Linked DNA regions of Larkinella insperata. The protein of the gene in region 1 interacts with the protein of each later gene in a pairwise test. Links are inferred from orthologs where the notes say so. Each region holds a gene or a part of one and is shown on either strand. Other genes may lie near its edges. The genes, in order: gyrB and gyrA.

The links.
Region 2: the proteins of gyrB (region 1) and gyrA interact in binary tests that used the Escherichia coli proteins (3 or more experiments, as listed by UniProt). The link is inferred for Larkinella insperata from one-to-one orthologs.

What each region holds. Positions count from the first base shown.
Region 1 is NZ_CP110973.1:610,426-620,317, forward strand. What follows is about bases 3,783-6,687. They hold gyrB (DNA topoisomerase (ATP-hydrolyzing) subunit B), read right to left. Parts: upstream 6,282-6,687; coding sequence 4,284-6,281; downstream 3,783-4,283. Other genes in these bases: ppk1 (polyphosphate kinase 1), read right to left, coding at 3,783-4,009; OQ371_RS02375 (LEA/WHy family protein), read left to right, coding at 6,633-6,687. Outside these bases: OQ371_RS02360 (NupC/NupG family nucleoside CNT transporter), read right to left, coding at 313-1,554; more of ppk1, read right to left, coding at 1,814-3,782; more of OQ371_RS02375, read left to right, coding at 6,688-7,253; OQ371_RS02380 (SusC/RagA family TonB-linked outer membrane protein), read left to right, coding at 7,852-9,892. UniProt on the Escherichia coli protein: DNA gyrase negatively supercoils closed circular double-stranded DNA in an ATP-dependent manner to maintain chromosomes in an underwound state.
Region 2 is NZ_CP110973.1:5,183,353-5,193,423, forward strand. The notes cover bases 4,513-7,596. They hold gyrA (DNA gyrase subunit A), read left to right. Parts: upstream 4,513-4,821; coding sequence 4,822-7,371; downstream 7,372-7,596. Other genes in these bases: OQ371_RS20880 (tetratricopeptide repeat protein), read left to right, coding at 7,444-7,596. Outside these bases: OQ371_RS20865 (GH92 family glycosyl hydrolase), read right to left, coding at 1-1,832; OQ371_RS20870 (ATP-binding protein), read right to left, coding at 1,904-4,309; more of OQ371_RS20880, read left to right, coding at 7,597-8,886; OQ371_RS20885 (hypothetical protein), read right to left, coding at 9,482-9,673; OQ371_RS20890 (Dph6-related ATP pyrophosphatase), read right to left, coding at 9,670-10,071. UniProt on the Escherichia coli protein: A type II topoisomerase that negatively supercoils closed circular double-stranded (ds) DNA in an ATP-dependent manner to maintain chromosomes in an underwound state.

The DNA.
Region 1 (9,892 bases):
TGAGATCCTAATCTTTATATTTCAAAATTAAGCACATATATCGGAAATATGCAAATTCTGTTTCAAAAACAGGCCATAATTGCAATTATATACTGGTTTTTCTCCGATCATTACAATTTTGTATCGAGCTTTAACTTAATAAACCCGGCCGCAAAATCGTTTGAAATCAGAGTTTTAAACCCTGTGCTTATTATAAAACAACGTGTAGGAGCAAAAAGAGTTCAGGGTAAATACTATAAGGTTTACCATAGAGCCAATCGGAAACACCTGACTTAGTAAGAATTTCCGCTTGGCTCTATGGTCAATGTAATATTACAGCAGCAAACCGGCCAGCGTGGCCGACATGTAGGAGGCTAACGTTCCGCAAATGAGGGCTTTAAAACCCAACTTGGCCAGATCGCTCCGGCGCGAAGGCACCAACTCCCCAATACCGCCAACCTGGATGGCGATGGAGGAGAAATTGGCAAAACCGCAAAGGGCAAAACTGGTAATGGCGATGGTTTTGGGATCGAGTGTTTCCCTGATTTTCACTAGCTCGAGGTAAGCCACAAATTCATTGACCACCATTTTTGTGCCCATCAGTGCCCCGGCAGATTGAATATCCTGACTCGGTACGCCCATTGCCCAGGCAAAAATGGCAAAAACGTGGCCCAGCATGTAATTCAGGCTCAGGTGCGGAAAACCGAAAATATAATAACCGATCCGGAACAAAACGCTGTCGATCAGCGCAATAAGGGCGATGAAACCAATCAACATGGCAACTACATTGAAGCCGACTTTTAGTCCTTCGCTGGCTCCGGCGGCAATGGCGTCCAGCAAATTGGCGTAGATCTTCTTGATTTCCAGCTTGACGGTTCCCTGCGTTTCGGATACTTCGGTTTCGGGAAACACAATCTTGCTGATGACTAGGGCTCCTGGAGCCGCCATCAGACTGGCCGCCAGCAGGTAAGGAGCCGGAACGCCCAGTGAAATATAGACGGCCATTACTCCACCGGCGATGCAGGCAAAACTGCCCGTCATCGACGCCAGCAGCTCGGAGTTGGTCATGGTTTTCAGATATGGCTTAATCATAATCTGCGCTTCGACCTGTCCGACAAATGTGCTCGATACGTTCGATAGAGCCTCCGCTCCACTCACCCCCATCAGCCATTTCATGAACCGGGCCAGCACAGCAACCACCCGCTGCATGACGCCCAAATGGTAAAAAATATTCACCAGAACAGCCACGAAAATAATCGTCGGGATGACCTGGAAGAAGAAAATAAAACCGTTTTCGGGTCCGAAAGCCCGCGTGAGTGCCTCCCGGTTGACCAGGGGAGCAAAAACAAATTCGGCCCCCTTCACTGATTTTTGCAACAGCCGGTCGACCCACTGGCCCAGTGTCTGGAAAACATGTTGACCGATGTCGGTTTTCAGGATGAATACGGCCAGACCAAATTGAAGCAACAACCCTACTCCTACGGTTCGAAAATTGATTGCCTTGCGGTTATTTGACATGGCATACGCAATGCCTAAAATCAGGACGATGCCAATCAGTCCGGTAAAACGGCTCATTCGGTAAGGTGGTTAATTGAAGTGTACGGTATTTTACAAAAAACCTGTGAAGATACGAAGGTTTGACCGGTCATGAATTGGAAATTTCATGTTTTTCTCTGCTTCATTCTCAGGTTATTCGATACACTACCAGACCCCTCCAGTTGCGATTAGTAAAACCGCCTGTAAGCAGATTTGATTTTCGTATGATAGTAAAGTGATCGAAATGGGGTGGAATTTCGTTTTCGTGAAAAAAGCCGCTCTTAGGCGGCTTTTTGATTTATTCGTGGACCTCTTCGGCGGGCTGAGACTGCACCTCCGGCGGTTCTGGTTCCTGCGGTGTTTCTTCCGCAAACAGCTTTGCCTGCATGACTTCTTTCTGCGTCACTTCAAAGAATTTCTTTTGGATGTTAAACGGCTCTTCCACACCTTCTTTCAAGCAGCATTTCGTATAAGAACCATCCTCCTGAAGTTCATAGGCATTGACGTTATCGCGCAGGTTGTAATCCAGAATCTGAATGGTCTGTTGCTTCACCCGCTTATCGACGAGCAAAAACAGGGATTCGATTCGTCGGTCGAAGCTGCGGACCATGACATCGGCGCTTCCCCCGTAAATTTTGGGATCGTTGTTATTGTGGAAATAAAACAACCGCGTGTGTTCCAGAAAATCACCCACGATTGACCGGACAGTGATGTTATCACTTAACCCCTGCCGGTGGGGCCGCAAACAGCAAATGCCGCGCACAATGAGCCGAATCGGCACCCCCGCCTGCGACGCTTTGTACAATTCGTCGATAACCGCTTGGTCTTCCAGCGAATTAATTTTAATGCAGATACCGCTGGGCAGCCCCTGCTTGGCATTTTCGGCCTCGTTCTGAATCAGCTTGATGAGCTGTTTCCGCATATCACGCGGAGCCGTAATCAGGTACTCGTAATCATTAGGGAGGGAATGACCGGTTATAACGTTGAAAAACTCTGAAATATCGTGCGTATAAACCTCGTCAGTGGTTAATAATCCGATATCCGTATAGAGTTTTGAAGTTTCCTCATTATAGTTACCGCTCGACAGGTGCGCGTACCGAACCACTTTCTGGCCTTCGCTCCGCACCACCAGCAGGAGCTTCGTGTGCGTTTTGAAACTGCTGATACCGTAGATTACGAAACACCCGGCTTTTTGCAGCCGTTGCGCTTCCCGAATGTTGTTTTCTTCGTCGAACCGGGCTTTTACTTCAAACAGCACCGAGACGTGTTTACCGTTTTCGGCGGCTTTCAGCAGCGCTTCCGTCACCCGCGAGCGTTTGGCCAACCGATAGATTGTCAGTTTGATGGCCAGCACGTGAGGGTCTTCTGCAGCCCGCTCGAGCAACGCAATCACCGGTTCGAAATTGTTGTAGGGATGATGGAGCAGAATGTCGCGCTCCTTCATCATTTCGAATATGTCGGTATTCTTTTCCCGGCGGATTCCCAGCGCCGGAACGGGAGCCGGGGGCGCCGGCAATTCATCACGAAACTCCGGATTGCGCACAATCTGCCACAGACTCGTGTAATCGATCAGCAGGTTGTTTTCAAACAGGTTGTAATCGTCAATTTCCCACTTTTTCTTGAGTAGGTTGACCATCCATTCCGAAGCATCGGGTTCTATTTCGACGCGAACTACCCGGCCTAGCCGACGGTTTTTGATTTTCTGCTTGATTTCGTCGATGAAGTCGGTTTCCAGGTCGTCGCTTTCCTCCAGCGTAAAATCCCCGTTACGGGTGATGCGCAGCAGATTAACCGCTACTATATCCACATTGCGATACAACTTCTTGATTTCCTGCCGGACGATCTCTTCGATGGGCAGAAAGCAGGTTACGTCTTTCCGCTCGAACTGCATAAACCGGGGCAGGTTGGCCGGAATCTGAACGAACGACAGCCGGTGGTGCTCGTCATCGTCCCCCGCCTTAACCGGGCGATTCGGGTCCTGCGTTACTACGCAAAAGATCAAAACCTTCGCCAGCAATACCGGAAAGGTATGTGTATAGTCGTAGACCATTGGCGTCAGCATCGGGTAAATCGTACGGTCAAAGTAATCGACCGCTTTCTCCCGCTCTTCGTCCGTCAGATCGCTCAGGCCGACAAATCGAAAATCGACTTCATGAAACGATTCTTTCAGCTCTTCAAACACCGCGAGTTGCTCCTTGCTGAATTGCTGGGCGGCCGACATCAGGGCTTTCCGAAAGGGAATTTCCCGCAGGCCGGAATAGTCAATACGTTCCTTGCCGTAATCAAGGTAATTATACAGACTGCCGATTCGGATGGTAAAAAACTCATCCAGATTCGAAGCCGTGATGGCGAGAAACTTCAGGCGGTCGAGCAGGTGCCGTTCGGGGTTGCGGGCCTGATCCAGTACCCGGGCGTTAAATTTCAGCCAGCTCAGGTCGCGGCTGATGTAGTTACTCTGGTCGATTACGTTCGCCAGCTTTTCGTTTATTTTCATGGCTTTACCGTCTTCTGAATCCGCCGGTAAAGTTACTTTACGTCCCGAAAAAAACGAGAAGAAGCTCCCGAAAGAGCCCTTGCGATCTATATTATCTTTTTGTGAAGAATTTTTGTCTATCATAGGTTGGGTGGACTATTTGTAATCGATAACGTACAATAATACAACTTCGTACGAAGTTTTTAGTTTTTGCCTCAAATCACCGCTTTTACACCAATAAGTCCGCCTGTCAAAAATCTACCCTAAAAAAAAGCGGGCTTTCGGCCCGCTTTTTCTATACATCTACTTTTGCGTACTTGGCGTTTCGCTCAATAAACTCTCGGCGGGGGGCTACTTCATCGCCCATCAGGGTGGAAAAGACGTGGTCAGCTTCGGCGGCTGACTCGATGGTCACCCGCTTCAGGCTTCGTTTATCGGGGTCCATTGTGGTGCTCCACAACTGCTCGGGGTTCATCTCGCCCAAACCTTTGTAGCGCTGTACGTTCACATTTTCTTCCCGACCCGCTCCGGCCAGTTCCCGAACGGCGGCTTCGCGTTGCAGCTCAGTCCAGCAATACCGTTCTTCTTTTCCCTTTTTCACCAAATACAAAGGTGGTTGGGCGATGTAAACAAACCCGTTCTCAATCAGCGTCCGCATGTGCCGGAAGAACAGGGTCAGAATCAGCGTCCGGATGTGGCTACCGTCCACGTCGGCATCGGTCATGATGATCACCTTGTGGTACCGCAGTCGCTCCAGGTTCATCACGGTTTCGCCGTTAATGCGTTCGAAACGGACGCCGAGCGCCGTAATGATATTTTTTATCTCGTCGTTTTCGTAAATCTTGTGCTCCAGGGCTTTTTCCACGTTCAGGATTTTACCCCGCAACGGCAGAATAGCCTGAAATGCCCGGTTCCGTCCCTGCTTGGCCGAACCACCCGCCGAATCCCCTTCCACGAGGTAAATTTCGCAGTTTTCGGGATTGGTGTCCGAACAGTCGGCCAGTTTGCCGGGTAAACCCATACCGCCCATGAAATCCTTCCGATCGGTCATGATGCGTTTGTAAGCCTGATCGGCCGCAATCCGGGCCTGGGCCGAGATCAACACTTTCCGGATGATGGATTGGGCTTCTTTCGGGTGTTCTTCAAGCCACATCTCGAGCATTTCGGCAACGGTCGAGCTAACTGCGCCCACTACGTCGCTGTTACCAAGTTTCGTCTTGGTCTGCCCTTCAAACTGCGGCTCGGCGACTTTCACGGAAATCACGGCGGTCAGCCCTTTCCGGAAGTCACTTCCGTCAAAAACAACTTTCCCGGCGTTCTTTCCCAGCACCTGCGCGTTGCGCTCGGCGTAATTTTTCAAAATCCGGGTCAATGCCGTCCGAAATCCCTGAACGTGCGTTCCGCCTTCAATTGTGTTGATGTTGTTGACGTACGAGGAGATGTTCTCGCCCGCTTCGAGGTTATACACCATCGAAACCTGAACGGGGGTTGAACCGGTTTCGCGCTCCATGTAGATTGGCTGCATGCCTTCGAGCGACTGCCGGTTTTCGTCGAGGTATTTTACAAACTCGATCAAGCCACCTTCCGAGTAAAACTCGGTTTTCAGTGGCTCTCCCGCTTCGTTCATGTCACGCAGGTCCGTCAGGGTAATGCGAATTCCTTTGTTAAGGAAAGCCAGTTCGCGCAAACGGCTGGCAACGGTATCGTATTTGTAAACCGTTTCGGTAAAAATGGTTTCATCAGGCTTAAAGCGTACGGTTGTACCGGTATCGCTGGCGGTACCGATTTCCCGAACGTCGTACAACGGATGACCGATGCTGTACTCCTGCTCAAATATTTTGCCCTCGCGGTGCACTTCTACCCGCAACGAGGTTGAGAGGGCATTCACGCAGGAAACCCCCACACCGTGCAGACCGCCGGAAACTTTGTAGGTATCTTTATCAAACTTACCACCCGCGTGCAGAACCGTCATGACCACTTCCAGGGCCGACTTACCGGTTTTGTGCATCCCGGTCGGAATGCCCCGCCCATTATCGCGTACGGTGATGGAATTATCTTCGTTAATCGTTACATGGATGGTGTCGCAATAGCCGGCCAGGGCCTCGTCAATCGAGTTATCGACTACCTCCCAAATCAGGTGGTGTAATCCCTTGATTCCCACATCCCCAATGTACATGGCCGGTCGTTTCCGGACGGCTTCAAGCCCTTCCAGAACTTGGATGTTGCTGGCTCCATAATCGCCTTGTACGTGACCTTCTGGTGTGATGTCGGTTTCAATTAATTCGTTTGTCATAGAATGCAACCAGTATGCTTCCGTTTTACGGAATTGTTATAGGAAAGACGTTTAAAAATACGTTTCCGGATAGTAAAAATACAAAATTTTTAGGCCATTTCCTAAACTAAATCGGCTTAACGTATAAATATATCACCAAAACAACGGACCGCAAAATTTTACGATCCCAAAAACGGCCAAAATAGCGAAGAATGTATTTTTCCGCTGCACAGAGCCCGAATCGGACTGACCAGAAGAAGGGAAATTTGAGAAATATTCACGCCGGAAGCTGGATCAATTTAATTTTTCCAAACTAAACCAATCTCTTTTTCGTCTATCTAACGTCAGTACAACCTAATCGAATAACAAGGAATGAAAAAATTCGCGTTTTTTTTGGCTATTTCAGCCCTTGCGCTGGTTTTCAGCCAGTGCGCCGTCAACCGGCAGCTCTCGCAGGCCAAAGCCCTGGGCGACTGTAAATTCAACATCGTCTCGGCCGACAGCGTCTACCTGTCCGGAATTGACATTCGGAAGCTGAAAAATATAGACGATCTAAACCCGCTGCGGTACCCGCAGATTGCCGCCGGTCTGCTGTCGAAAAGCATCCCGCTGAGCGCCCGCATCAACATCGACATCACAAACCCGACTAATAAGCTGGCGGCCATCAATCAACTGGAGTACAAAATTCAACTGGCCGAACAGGAATTGTTCAACGGCTTCATCAACCAGCGCATCGAAGTAGCGCCGGGGGGGGGCAGCACGCGCGTTCCGGTCAAACTGAATGCGAATGCCTACCAGCTGCTGACGGACGACAGAACCCGGTCGGCGTTTACGGACCTGATGCGCAACATGAGCGGCACCAACAACACCAAACCGTCGGTGCTGACCATCAAGATCAAGCCAACGCTGGCGCTGGGCAATAAAAAGATTGATTATCCCGGCTACATTACCATCAATCAGGAAGTAACAAACAAAATCCTGACGGGTCAGTAAACTCCGGCGAAAATTCGCCTACCCCAACCGCTTTATCCATTCAGGGTGGGCTAGCTCATGGTATTGCAGGGTTCTGCACCATCGGCTGGTCCACCCTTTTTATGTTCAATGCCCTTTCAATCGCCAAATCGGGTATCCTTTTTAGCAACAATTCACATCCTATATTTTAACCGTTCTGTTAAATAAAATACAAGTATAATCATATTTAAGACCGAGTAGGATACCGAAATAAGATACTTTATTAGTAGAAAAAGAATACTTATGACCTAACCCTGAAGGCGGTTCGGTTCTTTTGAAGAGATTCCTCCAAAGGTTCCGCTCCCAAACTAGTATGCCAGTAACCATTCTTCAGCTACCGAAACGGAATCCGGCGTTTGCCCGCCATTTCGATTTCCATCCTTCTTCAGAACGCAGCTTTTGAAGTGAACTCTGCACGGATTTGTTGGGCTGTAATCAGCCTTTCCGGAACAGCTCAGGCGATAGCCTGACGCCAAGCTTTTTTATTCCTTAATCAATTTCAAAACCCCGTCAATGGATCTTGACCCGCAGGAAAACTGCGCTTACAAAACGCGTATAAACTTCTACTCCATGTTTTCGTATGAAAAGTAACATTCAGTACTTCAGTTGGCTGCCTACGCTGCTGAAAACGTCTTTTTTACCCCTGCTGGTCGCAGGGGTCAGCCCCATCGTGGCTAAATCAAACGGTTTACCCAGACCAGAACGACGCATAACCGTTACCGCAGAGCAGCCGATTTCCGGCAAGGTAACCGACGAAAAAGGCGAAGGCTTACCGGGTGTAAGCATCGCCGTGAAAGGCACAACCCGCGGAACCACCACCGACGCCAACGGCGAGTATAAGCTGACGGTTCCGGACGAAAACGCGGTGCTGGTCGTCAGCTTCGTGGGCTACCAGCGGCAGGAGCTTACCGTTGGCAACCGGTCAGTTATTAACATTCCGCTAGCCGTTGACGACAAAAGCCTGGAAGAGGTGGTCGTAGTTGGCTACGGCGTGCAGAAAAAAGTCAACCTGACCGGCGCCGTTTCAACCATTGAGTCCAAAGCCCTCGAAAACCGCCCCTCGCCCAACCTGGCGAATGGTCTGCAAGGGGTTACGCCCGGCCTGATCATTACCCGCCAGAATGGCCAGCCCGGCCGCGACAACATTGCCATCCAGATCCGGGGCGCTACCTCGGCCAACGGAAACGTGAACCCGCTGGTCCTGCTGGATGGCGTGAGTGTGCCCATCTCGACCATGCAAACCATGAATCCCAACGACGTGGAAAGCATCAGCGTACTGAAAGATGCCGCGGCAGCCGCGATTTATGGCGCTCAGGCGGCCGGGGGTGTCATTCTGATCACCACCAAAAAGGGCAAGTCCGGAAAAGTAACCTTCGACTACCTGGCGCAACAGGGAATCGACTGGGGAATCAACATTCCGGGCCGAATGCCGCTGCTGGAAGAAGCCGAGTTTTCCAACCTGGCCCGCGTCAATTCGGGAAGCGCGCCCGAATACACGGATTTTGAAATGGAGAACATCCGCAACGGCGTTCCCTACGCCATCAATCCGGCCGACACCAGCAATTACCTGTATTTCAACCAGGAGCCGATTGCCAACAGCGTCCTGCGGAAATACACGTCCATGTCGACCCATAACATCACGGCCCGGGGCGGTACGGAAAAGCTCAACTTCCTGATTTCAGGCGGCTATTACAACAAACAGGGCGTTTTTAAAGTCGGCCCGGATAATTACAAACGGTATAATCTGCGGGTCAACCTGGGCTCCCAACTGACCCGGCACCTTTCGCTCGACAGCCGGTTGTCGTATTCCAACGAGCGAACCAAGAGCCCATCCGCCGATGCCAACAACAGCGGTTTGCTGTATCAGGTCTACCGCTTCCGGACCCGAAACCCCATGTTTACGCCCGAAGGCCGTTACAATTCGGCCAACAACACGTACGCAACGCTGGCCGAAGGTGGTTACAACAACTACACGCGCAATTTCTTTGACGGCGTTTTTACCCTGACGGCGGCTAATTTTATAAAGGGTCTGCAACTGCGGGCGGTGGCCGGAACGCAATACCGCCGGGGTGATCGCCAGCTTTTCAACCGCACCGTTCCCGTGTGGGCCAAATCCAAGATTGCGGGGTACGTCAATCAGATCAATTCCTACCAGCTTGACAACGAGTTGACAAAGAACACCAACCTTCAATTCCTGGCCAATTACGACTTTAAAGCGGGTGAAAACCACAATTTCGGGTTGTTTGCGGGCTACCAGTGGGAGAATTACCGGGAAGACAACCTCTGGTCGAGAGCTACAAACCTGGTGAGCAACGACCTGCCGACGCTGAACCTGGGCGACGACAAGACCAAGACCAACGGCCAGACCATCCGGACGTACGCGTTTCAGTCGGTGTTTGGGCGTTTCAATTACAACTACGCCGATAAGTACCTCTTTGAAGCTACGGTCCGGCTGGACGAAAGCTCCAAGCTGGCCCCGGGTATGCGGCAGAAGTTTTTCCCGGCGGCTTCGGTGGGCTGGAATGTACACCGGGAGTCGTGGTTTGGCGACGCCGTGCCGTTTGTGTCGGAGTTAAAACTGCGCGGGTCGTGGGGCCGCTTGGGGGGTGCGCTGGGCGACG
Region 2 (10,071 bases), 4.6 Mb from region 1 along the record:
TGGATCGGCTGGTTGCCGTGGGCGTAATTGCCCATGTCGGCAATCTGCATCTCCCGGATTTCGTGGATCACGCTGCCGTAATAGCTCTCGTCGAACACCGGGGGCAGGGTAAAGACCGAGTCCAGCTTGGCGACGAAATTCTTGGGACCGCCCATCAATCCGATCAGCCCCTGTACATCGTGGAAAACCGACCAGGTGTAATGCCAGCTGTTGCCTTCCGTGAACGCGTCGCCCCACTTGAACGGGTTGAACGGCTTTTGGAAGGTGCCGTCCTGGTTCTTACCGCGCATCAAACCCGTGGCCGGGTCGAAGAGGTTGCGGTAATTCTGGCTGCGTTGGGCAAACCGGTCGATTTCGGCCTGCGGGCGTTTGAGGGCTTTGGCCAGTTGGTAAATCGTGAAGTCGGCGTAGGCGTATTCCAGCGTCCGGGCGGCATTTTCGTTGATCTTCACGTCATACGGAACGTAGCCCAGCTTGTTGTATTCTTTCACCCCGCGCCGACCGACCGCATCCATCGGCCCTTCGTTTTCGGAGTTTTTCAACACCGCTTCGTAGAGCGTATTGATGTCGTAACCGCGCAGTCCTTTCAGGTAGGCATCCGCCACAATCGAGGCCGAGTTGGAGCCGATCATCGTGTTGCGCAGGCCCGGACTGGCCCACTCGGGCAACCAGCCACCTTCGTTGTAAGCGTTCACGAGTCCTTCCTGCATCTGGGCGTTGAGCGACGGATACATCAGGTTCAGGAACGGGAACAGCGAGCGGAAGGTATCCCAGAAACCGGTGTCGGTAAACAGGTAACCCGGCAGCACCTTGCCGTTGTAGGGGCTGTAGTGAACCACTTTTTTGGCCGCATCGATTTCGTAGAACTTGCGCGGAAACAGCAGCGAACGGTATAAACAGGAGTAGAAAGTCCGGGTCTGGTCGACCGTGCCGCCTTCGATTTTGATCCGGCCCAGTTCCTGGTTCCAGGCGGCTTTGGCTTTCTGTACTACGGTTTCAAACGAGTCCGAGCCGATTTCGGTCAGGTTTAGCTCGGCCTGTTCGGGGCTGATAAACGAGGAGGCCACCCGGACGTTGACGACCTCGCCCTTCCGGGTTTTGAAGCCCACCACGGCTCCGGCATGATCGGCCTGGACTTCCAACGCCTGGTTTTCGGTCTTTTTGCCGTTGAAAACCTGGCGAACCGTAAACGGTTTGTCAAAAATCAGCACGAAGTAATTCTTGAAATTGTCGGGAACGCCCCCGCTGTTTTTGGTCGTGTAGCCGATGATTTTGTTTTCGCCGGGAATGATTTTGACGAACGAACCCTTGTCGAGCGCATCGATGACCACCGAAGCGCTATCGGTTTGCGGGAAGGTAAACCGGAAGCGGGCGGCCCGTTCGGTGGGGGCAATTTCGGTCGTTACATTATGATCGGCCAGATACACCTTATAATAATAGGGTTTGGCGATTTCGGCCTTGTGGGAAAACCAGCTCGCGCGTTCGTTTTCGTCGAAGCGGATTTTACCGGTGACGGGCATGATGGCAAACTGGCCGTAATCGTTCATCCAGGGCGAGGGCTGGTGCGTCTGCTTGAAGCCGCGAATTTTGTTGGCGGCATAGGTATAGGCCCAGCCGTCGCCCATTCGGCCGGTTTGGGGCATCCAGAAATTCATGCCCCAGGGCAGGGCGATGGCCGGATACGTGTTGCCGTTCGACAGGCTGGGTTTGGAATCGGTGCCCATCAGCACGTTGACGTACTCAACCGGGTCGGTGACCTGACCAACGGTTTGGGCGGAAACTGTTCGGGTAATAACAAGGAAAACAAAAAACAGGAAGGAAGAAGTGCGCATGGGAAATCGGGGGGGCTGTGCCGTAATTTTTGGTGCAAAGGTAAAGACCCGCTGGGGGAATTCCCTACTTCTTACTCGGCTAACTTGAGGTGTTTGAGAATTACCTGGGCGAGGTTGCCGGGGCTGTAGGGCTTAACCAGAACTTCGTCCAGGCCGGCGTCGTTGGCCCGCTCGCCAATTTCCTGGGCCAGACTGGCCGTTACGGCAATGATCGGCAGCGTTTCGTTGCGCTTGCGGATGATGCGGGTAGCCTCGTAACCGTCCATAACCGGCATCTGCAAATCCATCAGAACCAGGCGGTGCTTTGTGGAGTCGAGCATGTTGACGGCTTCCTGGCCGTTGTTGGCCACATCGACCGTCGCCCCCAGCTTACTGAGGATGTTTTTGGCCAGCAGCACATTCATGGCGTTGTCTTCGACCAGCAGAATGGTGATACCGTGCAGGGGTTTGTTGCCGGAAACCGATTTGTTTACCTTCAGCGGTTCGGGAGCCGGAGCGGCTACCCGGGGGAAGGTTTGCGTAAAGTAAAAACGGGAGCCCCGGCCGGGCTGGCTCTGCAGGCGGAGTTCGACCTGCTGGAGCTGAAGGATTTTGTGGCTGATGGTGAGGCCCATGCCCGTGCCGCCGTAGGTTCGGGACAGGGACGAATCGACCTGGGTAAACCGGTTGAAGATCAGTTGCTGCTTTTCGGGCGCAATGCCAATGCCGGTATCTTCGATGGCAAAAGTAAGGGTGGTGGTTTGGGTTTGCTGTTCATCGACGGTCAGACTGACAACGACCCCGCCCTGCTCGGTAAACTTGATGGCGTTCTGGACCAGATTGGAAACCACCTGCGCCAGACGATTGGGATCGCCGACGACGTTGGGCGTAAACCGGGGGTCGATGGTCAGATTCAGCGCTAGGGATTTTTCCCGGGCCACGGCCTGGAAGCTCGACACCACGTTTTGCAGAATGCGGGCCGGGTCCATTGGAACGGACTCGAGCGCTATTTTACCGGCTTCAATCTGGTTCAGATCCAGGATGTCGTTAACGATATGCAGCAGGTTGTTGGCCGAATAAAGCATCACGTCGAGGTGTTGCAGTTGATCGGGCCGCGGATTATCCTGCCGCAGCAGGTGGTTCAGACCAATGACGGCATTCAGCGGAGTACGGATCTCGTGGCTGATGGTGCTCAGAAACTCGTTTTTCACCCGCAGCCCTTCTTCGGCCTGTTCTTTGGCCTGCCGGAGCGTGAAGGCAAACCGGTACGAGAGCACCAGAGATTGCAGAAAGAAGAAACCGATATAGCCGAGGAACAGAACGATATTTTCCGGAATGGCGATCTGGAAATACTTCAGAATAATCACGATAAACACCGCCAGCAGAACCCCGGTACTCATCAGCGAATACTTGGCACCGGGCCGCTTCCGCCGGGCGGCCAGCCAGTAAACGTGAAAGGCGTAGCCGATGTAGATAATCATCAGCCCCAGAAACGGGTCGATTAGCTGGGTGAAATAAATCGGCGGCAGGAGCAGGGTTGCTACGGTAAATACCAGACAAATGCCGGTTAGCAGCCGGATGACGTGGCGGTTGACATCGGCCGGATAGAGGGACCCCGTGTAAAGCACGAAAACGGCAACGCTGACGAACAGCGACAGGTACTCCAGGTGAACCAGGAGCGACCAGCGGGCGGTTTCAAATAAAGCGTGAAGGGCGTAGTGATCGCTGCCCACGATGCGGTAGCTGTAGAGCAGGCAGAACAGCGAAAAATAGAGGATGGATGTTTCGTGCCGCCCAAACAAAAACAACCCCAAAAAAAACAGGCCGCCCATAAACAGACAGCCCGTGAGGAAATAGTCGAGGGCATACTCCCGGTCGATGGCGACCCGCAGTTCTTCGGCTGAACCCAAAAAGATGGGCTGGTAAGGGCCGCCTTTTGAGTGGTGAAAGTTTGCAACCTGCAGGAGCAGTCGCAGGGTATCGGATGTTTGGGGAACAAATTTGATCTGAGTTGACCAGAACGGGGTGGTGCTTTCGGGCGAAGTGCCCGGTGTTCCGCTGCGGGTCAGTTCCTGATCGTTGACAAAAAGCCGGTAAGCGGTGAAAAAGTCCGGTAGTTTCAGGGCCAGCGGGGGCGCCTGGCGGGGGAGCAGGATGGTGAGCGAATACGTGGCGTAACCGTAGGCGGGGAGGGGATGGCCGTTCCAAGTTTGTGTGCTCCAGGGTTCCGGAAAAGTACTGTATTCAAACGCGGGTGAGCGGTCGCCTGGCGACAGTAGTGATTTCCAGTACCATTTCCAGGCTCCGTTCAGCGGCACCAGTTGCTGGTCAAACCGGACGGTGCGCAGGTCCAGGAGTCCCTGCTGGGCAACGGGGTAATCGGATTTTTGCCTTTCGGGAGCATAAGTCGAACAGCCCATCAACAGCGTAGCCAGCAGGCTCAGGAGATAATGGGGAAGGAATGTAAGGGTTTGGTCCGACAAACGGCGTTTCTGCATGATACTGTACTACTTCCTGCGTTGCGTTGTGAATCTGGTGCAATAAAACTTTACAGGTTGATCGACAGAGAGCCCTCAATTATTAGTCCAAAACGAAATGTTCCTGCCACGAATTGTGCAGAAAGTACATCGGTAAAAATACGGAAAAATTTATTATTTGCCGGGTGAACTTCCGGAATAGTCGTATACGAATTGCCCAAACTACCTGATCGGTTGTAAATTGGATAATACGGTGTTGAAATGGTAAACAGATCGTCGCAGAAATACGGAGTCGTAGCGGCTGATTTCCGGGGGCTGAGCGGGCGTTGGTGAAAGATTGGTGAACTTGGCCCGGAATTTGTCCCAAATTGCACTTGCTTCGGAAAACGCTTTTATTTGTGGTGATTTTTTTGCATATTTGTATGATAGGCACACCATTGAAAAGGCCTTTCTCCGTTCGGTAGATTTCTCGGAACGGTTCCATTTTTTAACCATCGCTTGGTCCGGATTGTCGGACAGAGAATTAACTTCTTATGGCAGAAGAAACAGAAGAACAAAACGACGCCACCAACATTATTCCCATTAACATTGAAGACGAAATGCGCGGGGCCTACATCGATTATTCGATGTCGGTTATTATCTCCCGGGCTTTGCCTGATGTCCGTGACGGTTTGAAGCCGGTGCACCGTCGGGTGTTATTTGGGATGGCTGAATTGGGTGTAAATTATAACAAACCGTACAAGAAGTCGGCGCGTATCGTCGGCGAAGTACTGGGGAAATACCACCCGCACGGTGACTCGTCCGTGTACAGCACCATGGTGCGGATGGCCCAGGACTGGTCGCTGCGCTATCCGCTCGTGGATGGACAGGGTAACTTTGGTTCCATCGACGGGGACGCTCCGGCGGCCATGCGGTACACCGAAGCCCGTCTGAAGCGGATTGCGGAGGAGATATTGACCGATATTTACAAGGAAACCGTTGATTTCCAGCCCAACTTCGATGATTCGCTGGAAGAACCTAGCGTGATGCCGGCCAAGCTGCCCAACCTGCTGCTAAACGGCTCGTCGGGAATTGCCGTCGGGATGGCCACGAACATGGCACCCCACAACCTGACGGAGGTGGTCAACGGAATTGTTGCCTACATTGATAATCACGACATCACCATCGATGAGTTGATGGAGTACATCACGGCGCCCGATTTCCCAACCGGCGCGACCATTTACGGGATGGAGGGCGTGCGCAACGCGTTCCGGACCGGTCAGGGTCGGGTGGTGCTGCGGGCGAACGCGACCATTGAAGAGAATAAGGGCAAGACCCAGATTATTGTAACCGATGTTCCCTACATGGTTAATAAAGCCATGATGCTGGAAAAAACGGCGGAATTGATCAATGATAAGAAAATTGAGGGCATCTCGGCCTTTCGGGATGAATCCGACCGCGACGGTCTGCGCGTGGTGTATGATTTGAAGCGGGATGCGGTTCCGAATGTGGTGCTGAACAACCTCTATAAATATACGCAGTTGCAGTCGTCGTTCAACATCAACAACGTGGCGCTGGTGAAAGGCCGCCCGGTGTTGCTGAACCTGAAGGACATGATCCGGTATTACGTGGAGCACCGCCAGGAGGTGATTACCCGCCGGACTCTGTACGAACTGCGCGAAGCCGAGAAACGGGCGCACATCTTGGAAGGTTTGCTGATTGCGCTCGACAACCTTGATGCGGTGATTGAGCTGATCCGGAGCTCGCGCGACCCGGATGTGGCCAAAAACGGTTTGATCGAACGGTTCCAGTTGACCGAAGTGCAGGCCAAAGCCATCCTGGAACTGCGTCTGCAACGGCTAACGGGGCTGGAGCGGGATAAAATTGTGGCCGAATACGAAGAGCTGGCCCGGTTGATTGCCGATTTGAAAGGTATTCTGGCCAGCGAAGAGCGGAAGCTGGAAATCATTAAGGAAGAGCTGCTCGAATTGAGAGCCCGTTACGGGGATGCGCGCCGAACGGATATCAACATGCTGGGCGACGGTAACATCAGTGATCTTTCGCTGATTGCCGATGATGAAATGCTGATTACCATTTCGCACGAGGGCTATATCAAACGCACGCCGTTGACCGAATACCGGACCCAGAGTCGGGGAGGGGTTGGTTCCCGCGCGGCCAAGACCAAGGAAGATGACTTTACGGAGCATCTGTTCATGGCGACGATGCACAACACGCTGCTGATCTTTACCCAGAAAGGCCGTTTGTACTGGTTGCCGGTGTATGAACTGCCCGAGGGAGCCCGCGATTCGAAAGGGCGGCCATTGGCAAACTTCATCAACATTGAGTCGGACGACAAAGTGCGGGCGGTCATCAACGTGAAGGACCTGAAGAATGCCGACTACATTAATAATAATTATATCGTAATGTGTACCGAGCAGGGCACCATCAAGAAAACCCTGCTGGAAGCTTACTCGCGTCCGCGCCAGAACGGGATCATCGCCATCACGATCAACGAGGAGGAGGGAGACCGGTTGCTGAACGTGTGTATGACTAACGGTCAGAACGACATTATCATTGCATCGAGCGAAGGAAAAGCCGTTCGCTTCAACGAAAGCCGGGTGCGTCCGATGGGCCGTACGGCGGCTGGGGTTCGGGGGATCGATCTGGAACCGGGCGTAAAAGCCGTGGGGATGGTTTGCATCGGTCGCGACGACGCCCAGTTGCTGGTGGTATCCGAGAAAGGATTTGGCAAACGCTCTCCGCTGGATGAATACCGGGTGACCAACCGGGGTGCCAAAGGAGTCGGTACGCTGAAGGTTACGGATAAAGTCGGTAATCTGGTGGGTATTCTGGAAGTAACGGATGCCGACGACCTGATGATTATTACCAAAGCAGGAACGGCCATCCGGATGCACGTGGACGAGGTTCGGGTCATTGGCCGGAACACCCAGGGCGTGCGGCTGATCAACCTGCGCGACGGTGACGAAATCTCGTCGGTAACCCGGATTGCCCGGGAAGAAGATGAAGAACTGGAAGGAACGGAAGGGGAGAGCAGCGCATCGGGCGGGAGTCCGGAAGAGCCAAGCTCTGAGCAAATGGCTTGATTATCCCGTATTTTATTCGGTACTTTCCAAAATTATTTATGTAACCAACGTTCAACCCCAAATTTAAGTCACATGAAAAGACTCTCGTTCTTTCTACTGGCGGGATTTTTATCAGTAGGAGCATACGCGCAGCAACAAGGGCTCGATGCTCTGACCGAAAAAACTTTCCAGTCTGAGAAAGAAAAAAGCGACAAGGCAATCACGGACGAAAAATCTTCTGTCAAGCCCAAAACTTGGCTGGATCGCGCCAAGACGTACGAGAACATCGCTACGCAGGCCATCAAACTCGATTCAAACGCTGCCAATGTTGCCTACGAAGCCTACCAGAAAGTTATCGAGCTAGATAAAGATAAAAAATCCGGTGGTCCAGGCAAAATGGCCAAAGAAGCTGAGGAAGCCCTGAAAGGCCAGCCTTTGTTTCAGGCTTTTATGAACTCGGGTATCTACAAGTACCAGGCCAAAAACTTTAAGGATGCGGCTACGCTGATGACCAGAGCGGGTGAGATTAACCCGAAAGACACCACGGCGGCTTTGTACGCGGGGATTTTCTCCCAAAACGCCGAGAAGCCGGCCGATGCGAAAGCCAACTTTGAACGGTACATTGCCAACGGTGGCAAGGACGTTTCGGTCTACACGACGCTGGTGAGTTTATACTACCAGGACAAGGAAGTTGAGAAAGCCGTTGCTACGATTGATAAGGGTCTTTCGGTGTTCCCGAACAACAAAGACCTGACTACCCAGCGGACCAGCATCCTGGTAACGTCCGGCAAAATGGATGATGCCATTACCAGCCTGAAGGATCAGATCGCAAAAGAGCCAAACAACGTCAACAACCTGCTGACGCTGGCCGGTATCTACGACAGTAAGCTCAGAGACCAGTCCGATGAGCTCAAAAAGCTGAAGGGCGATGCTAAGAAAGGTCCGAATGCAACCAAGCAGCTGGCGGACGAGAAAACGGTGTTGAAAGAATCGCAAAACGAGTTGACCCGTTTGACGGCCCGTCAGAAGCGTGAACCGAAGAACGTCGATGTGAAAAATCAGATCACGCGCGTAAAGCAGATGATCGCTGATTCACAAACGAAAATCACTGGTCTGGAAAAAGAAGTTCAGCAGCAGGCTCAGCAGAGCCAGGCCGCCGGTAACCAGGAGCAAAAACTTGCCGAGTTGACCAAATCCGTCGATGAAAGTCGCGGAATGGTGAAAGAGTATTACAACAAGGCGTTGCAAGTGGACCCGAATAACTTCGATGCCAACTTCAACCTGGGCGCTGCTTACTTCAACGAAGCCATCCAGATCCGGGAACAACTGGGCGCGATGGATATGAAAGAGTATCAGGCCAAAGGAAAAGAAATCGAAGGCCAGGTATGTGGCAAGTTCAAACAGGCGTTGCCGTATTTCCAGAAAGCGAAATCGGTGAAAGATACCGATCAGGATCTGAATGACAACCTGACAAACCTGCAGAACATTCTGAAGCAATTCGAAGACAACAAAGTGGTTTGTATCGAAAGCAAATAATCAGAACAGTCGTACTGTTAAGCGGGTCGCCTTTAAAGGCGACCCGCTTTTTTAGTGTCCGGTTTTCTTATCAAATGACCAAAACGGCTGGAAATAAGCTAGTTAAGTAGGTCTGTTGAGGGGGTGTTAGGAAGCAGGAGAGAGCGGAAACCGGCCAACCGGGTCCGCTGGAGTGCGGTTGGCAGTAACGGGTATGGCTAGGGACAGCCATTTAGTGAATTATGCGTGCTTGAAAGCGGATTAGATACAGAACTAGTATCAAAGTTAATACCATGATTACCTAAACCGTCGACGTTTTTGGGTTAATTGAATAACTCAAATGTTTTCAAATTAAATTCGGAGTTTCTCGAAGAGATGGTGAGCATAAGGCAATCGAGCGGAGGGTACTGGTTGAAAAGGAAATAAACTGGATGAGGAAAGGAATGGGGAGATAGGGCATTTACAGAAAACCTAGTTAACATAATATAAATTATACAACAACTATTTTATGCGCAAGTAAGGGTTTAAATACCATTATAAGGTATTGGTACATAGTATGTTGTATAATGCTGTATCTATCAATGATTTAAGGATTCACGTGGAACAAATAAGGGAGTCAGGAGATGATAGAACCGTAATTCTTTTCAATTTCATACCGTATTTTTATCCGTAGCCAGATTTTTCGCCAGCCCGTAGCCTGTCGCAGTTGATCCTGGTATTGATGCGCTACTCGCCGGAGAATTCGCCGGTATGTATAACGCCGGTGCTGAAATTGCCAGCCTTTGCCGAAGATGAGTGATAAGTTCATGGATATTTATGTTTGCGTTTCTTTTTGAAAGATACTAAATCCTGAAACACAAATTCCGTATCCCATTGATCATCTGACTGTGTGGGCGCCGGATACGAACGCCGAACGGTTTCGCCCTTCTGGAAAGCTACCGGACTTTTAAAAATGGGTCCGTCGTATACAAACGAATGATATTCGCCATTCTCACCGCACGGGTCCACCGCTGGCGGCAAGTCGGCCAGCACGGTTTCGTCCAGTTCCCGGCCCGCCCAGCTTTCCGGTAACAGTTTGGCATTGATGCAAACCAGCACCGCTTTGAACCCGGACTGGTTAAACCGGGTCAGTAACGAAGTCGTATTGTGCTGCCACAGCGGAAACACGGCCTGTAAGCCGACCTCGCTTACTTGCTGCTCCCGGTA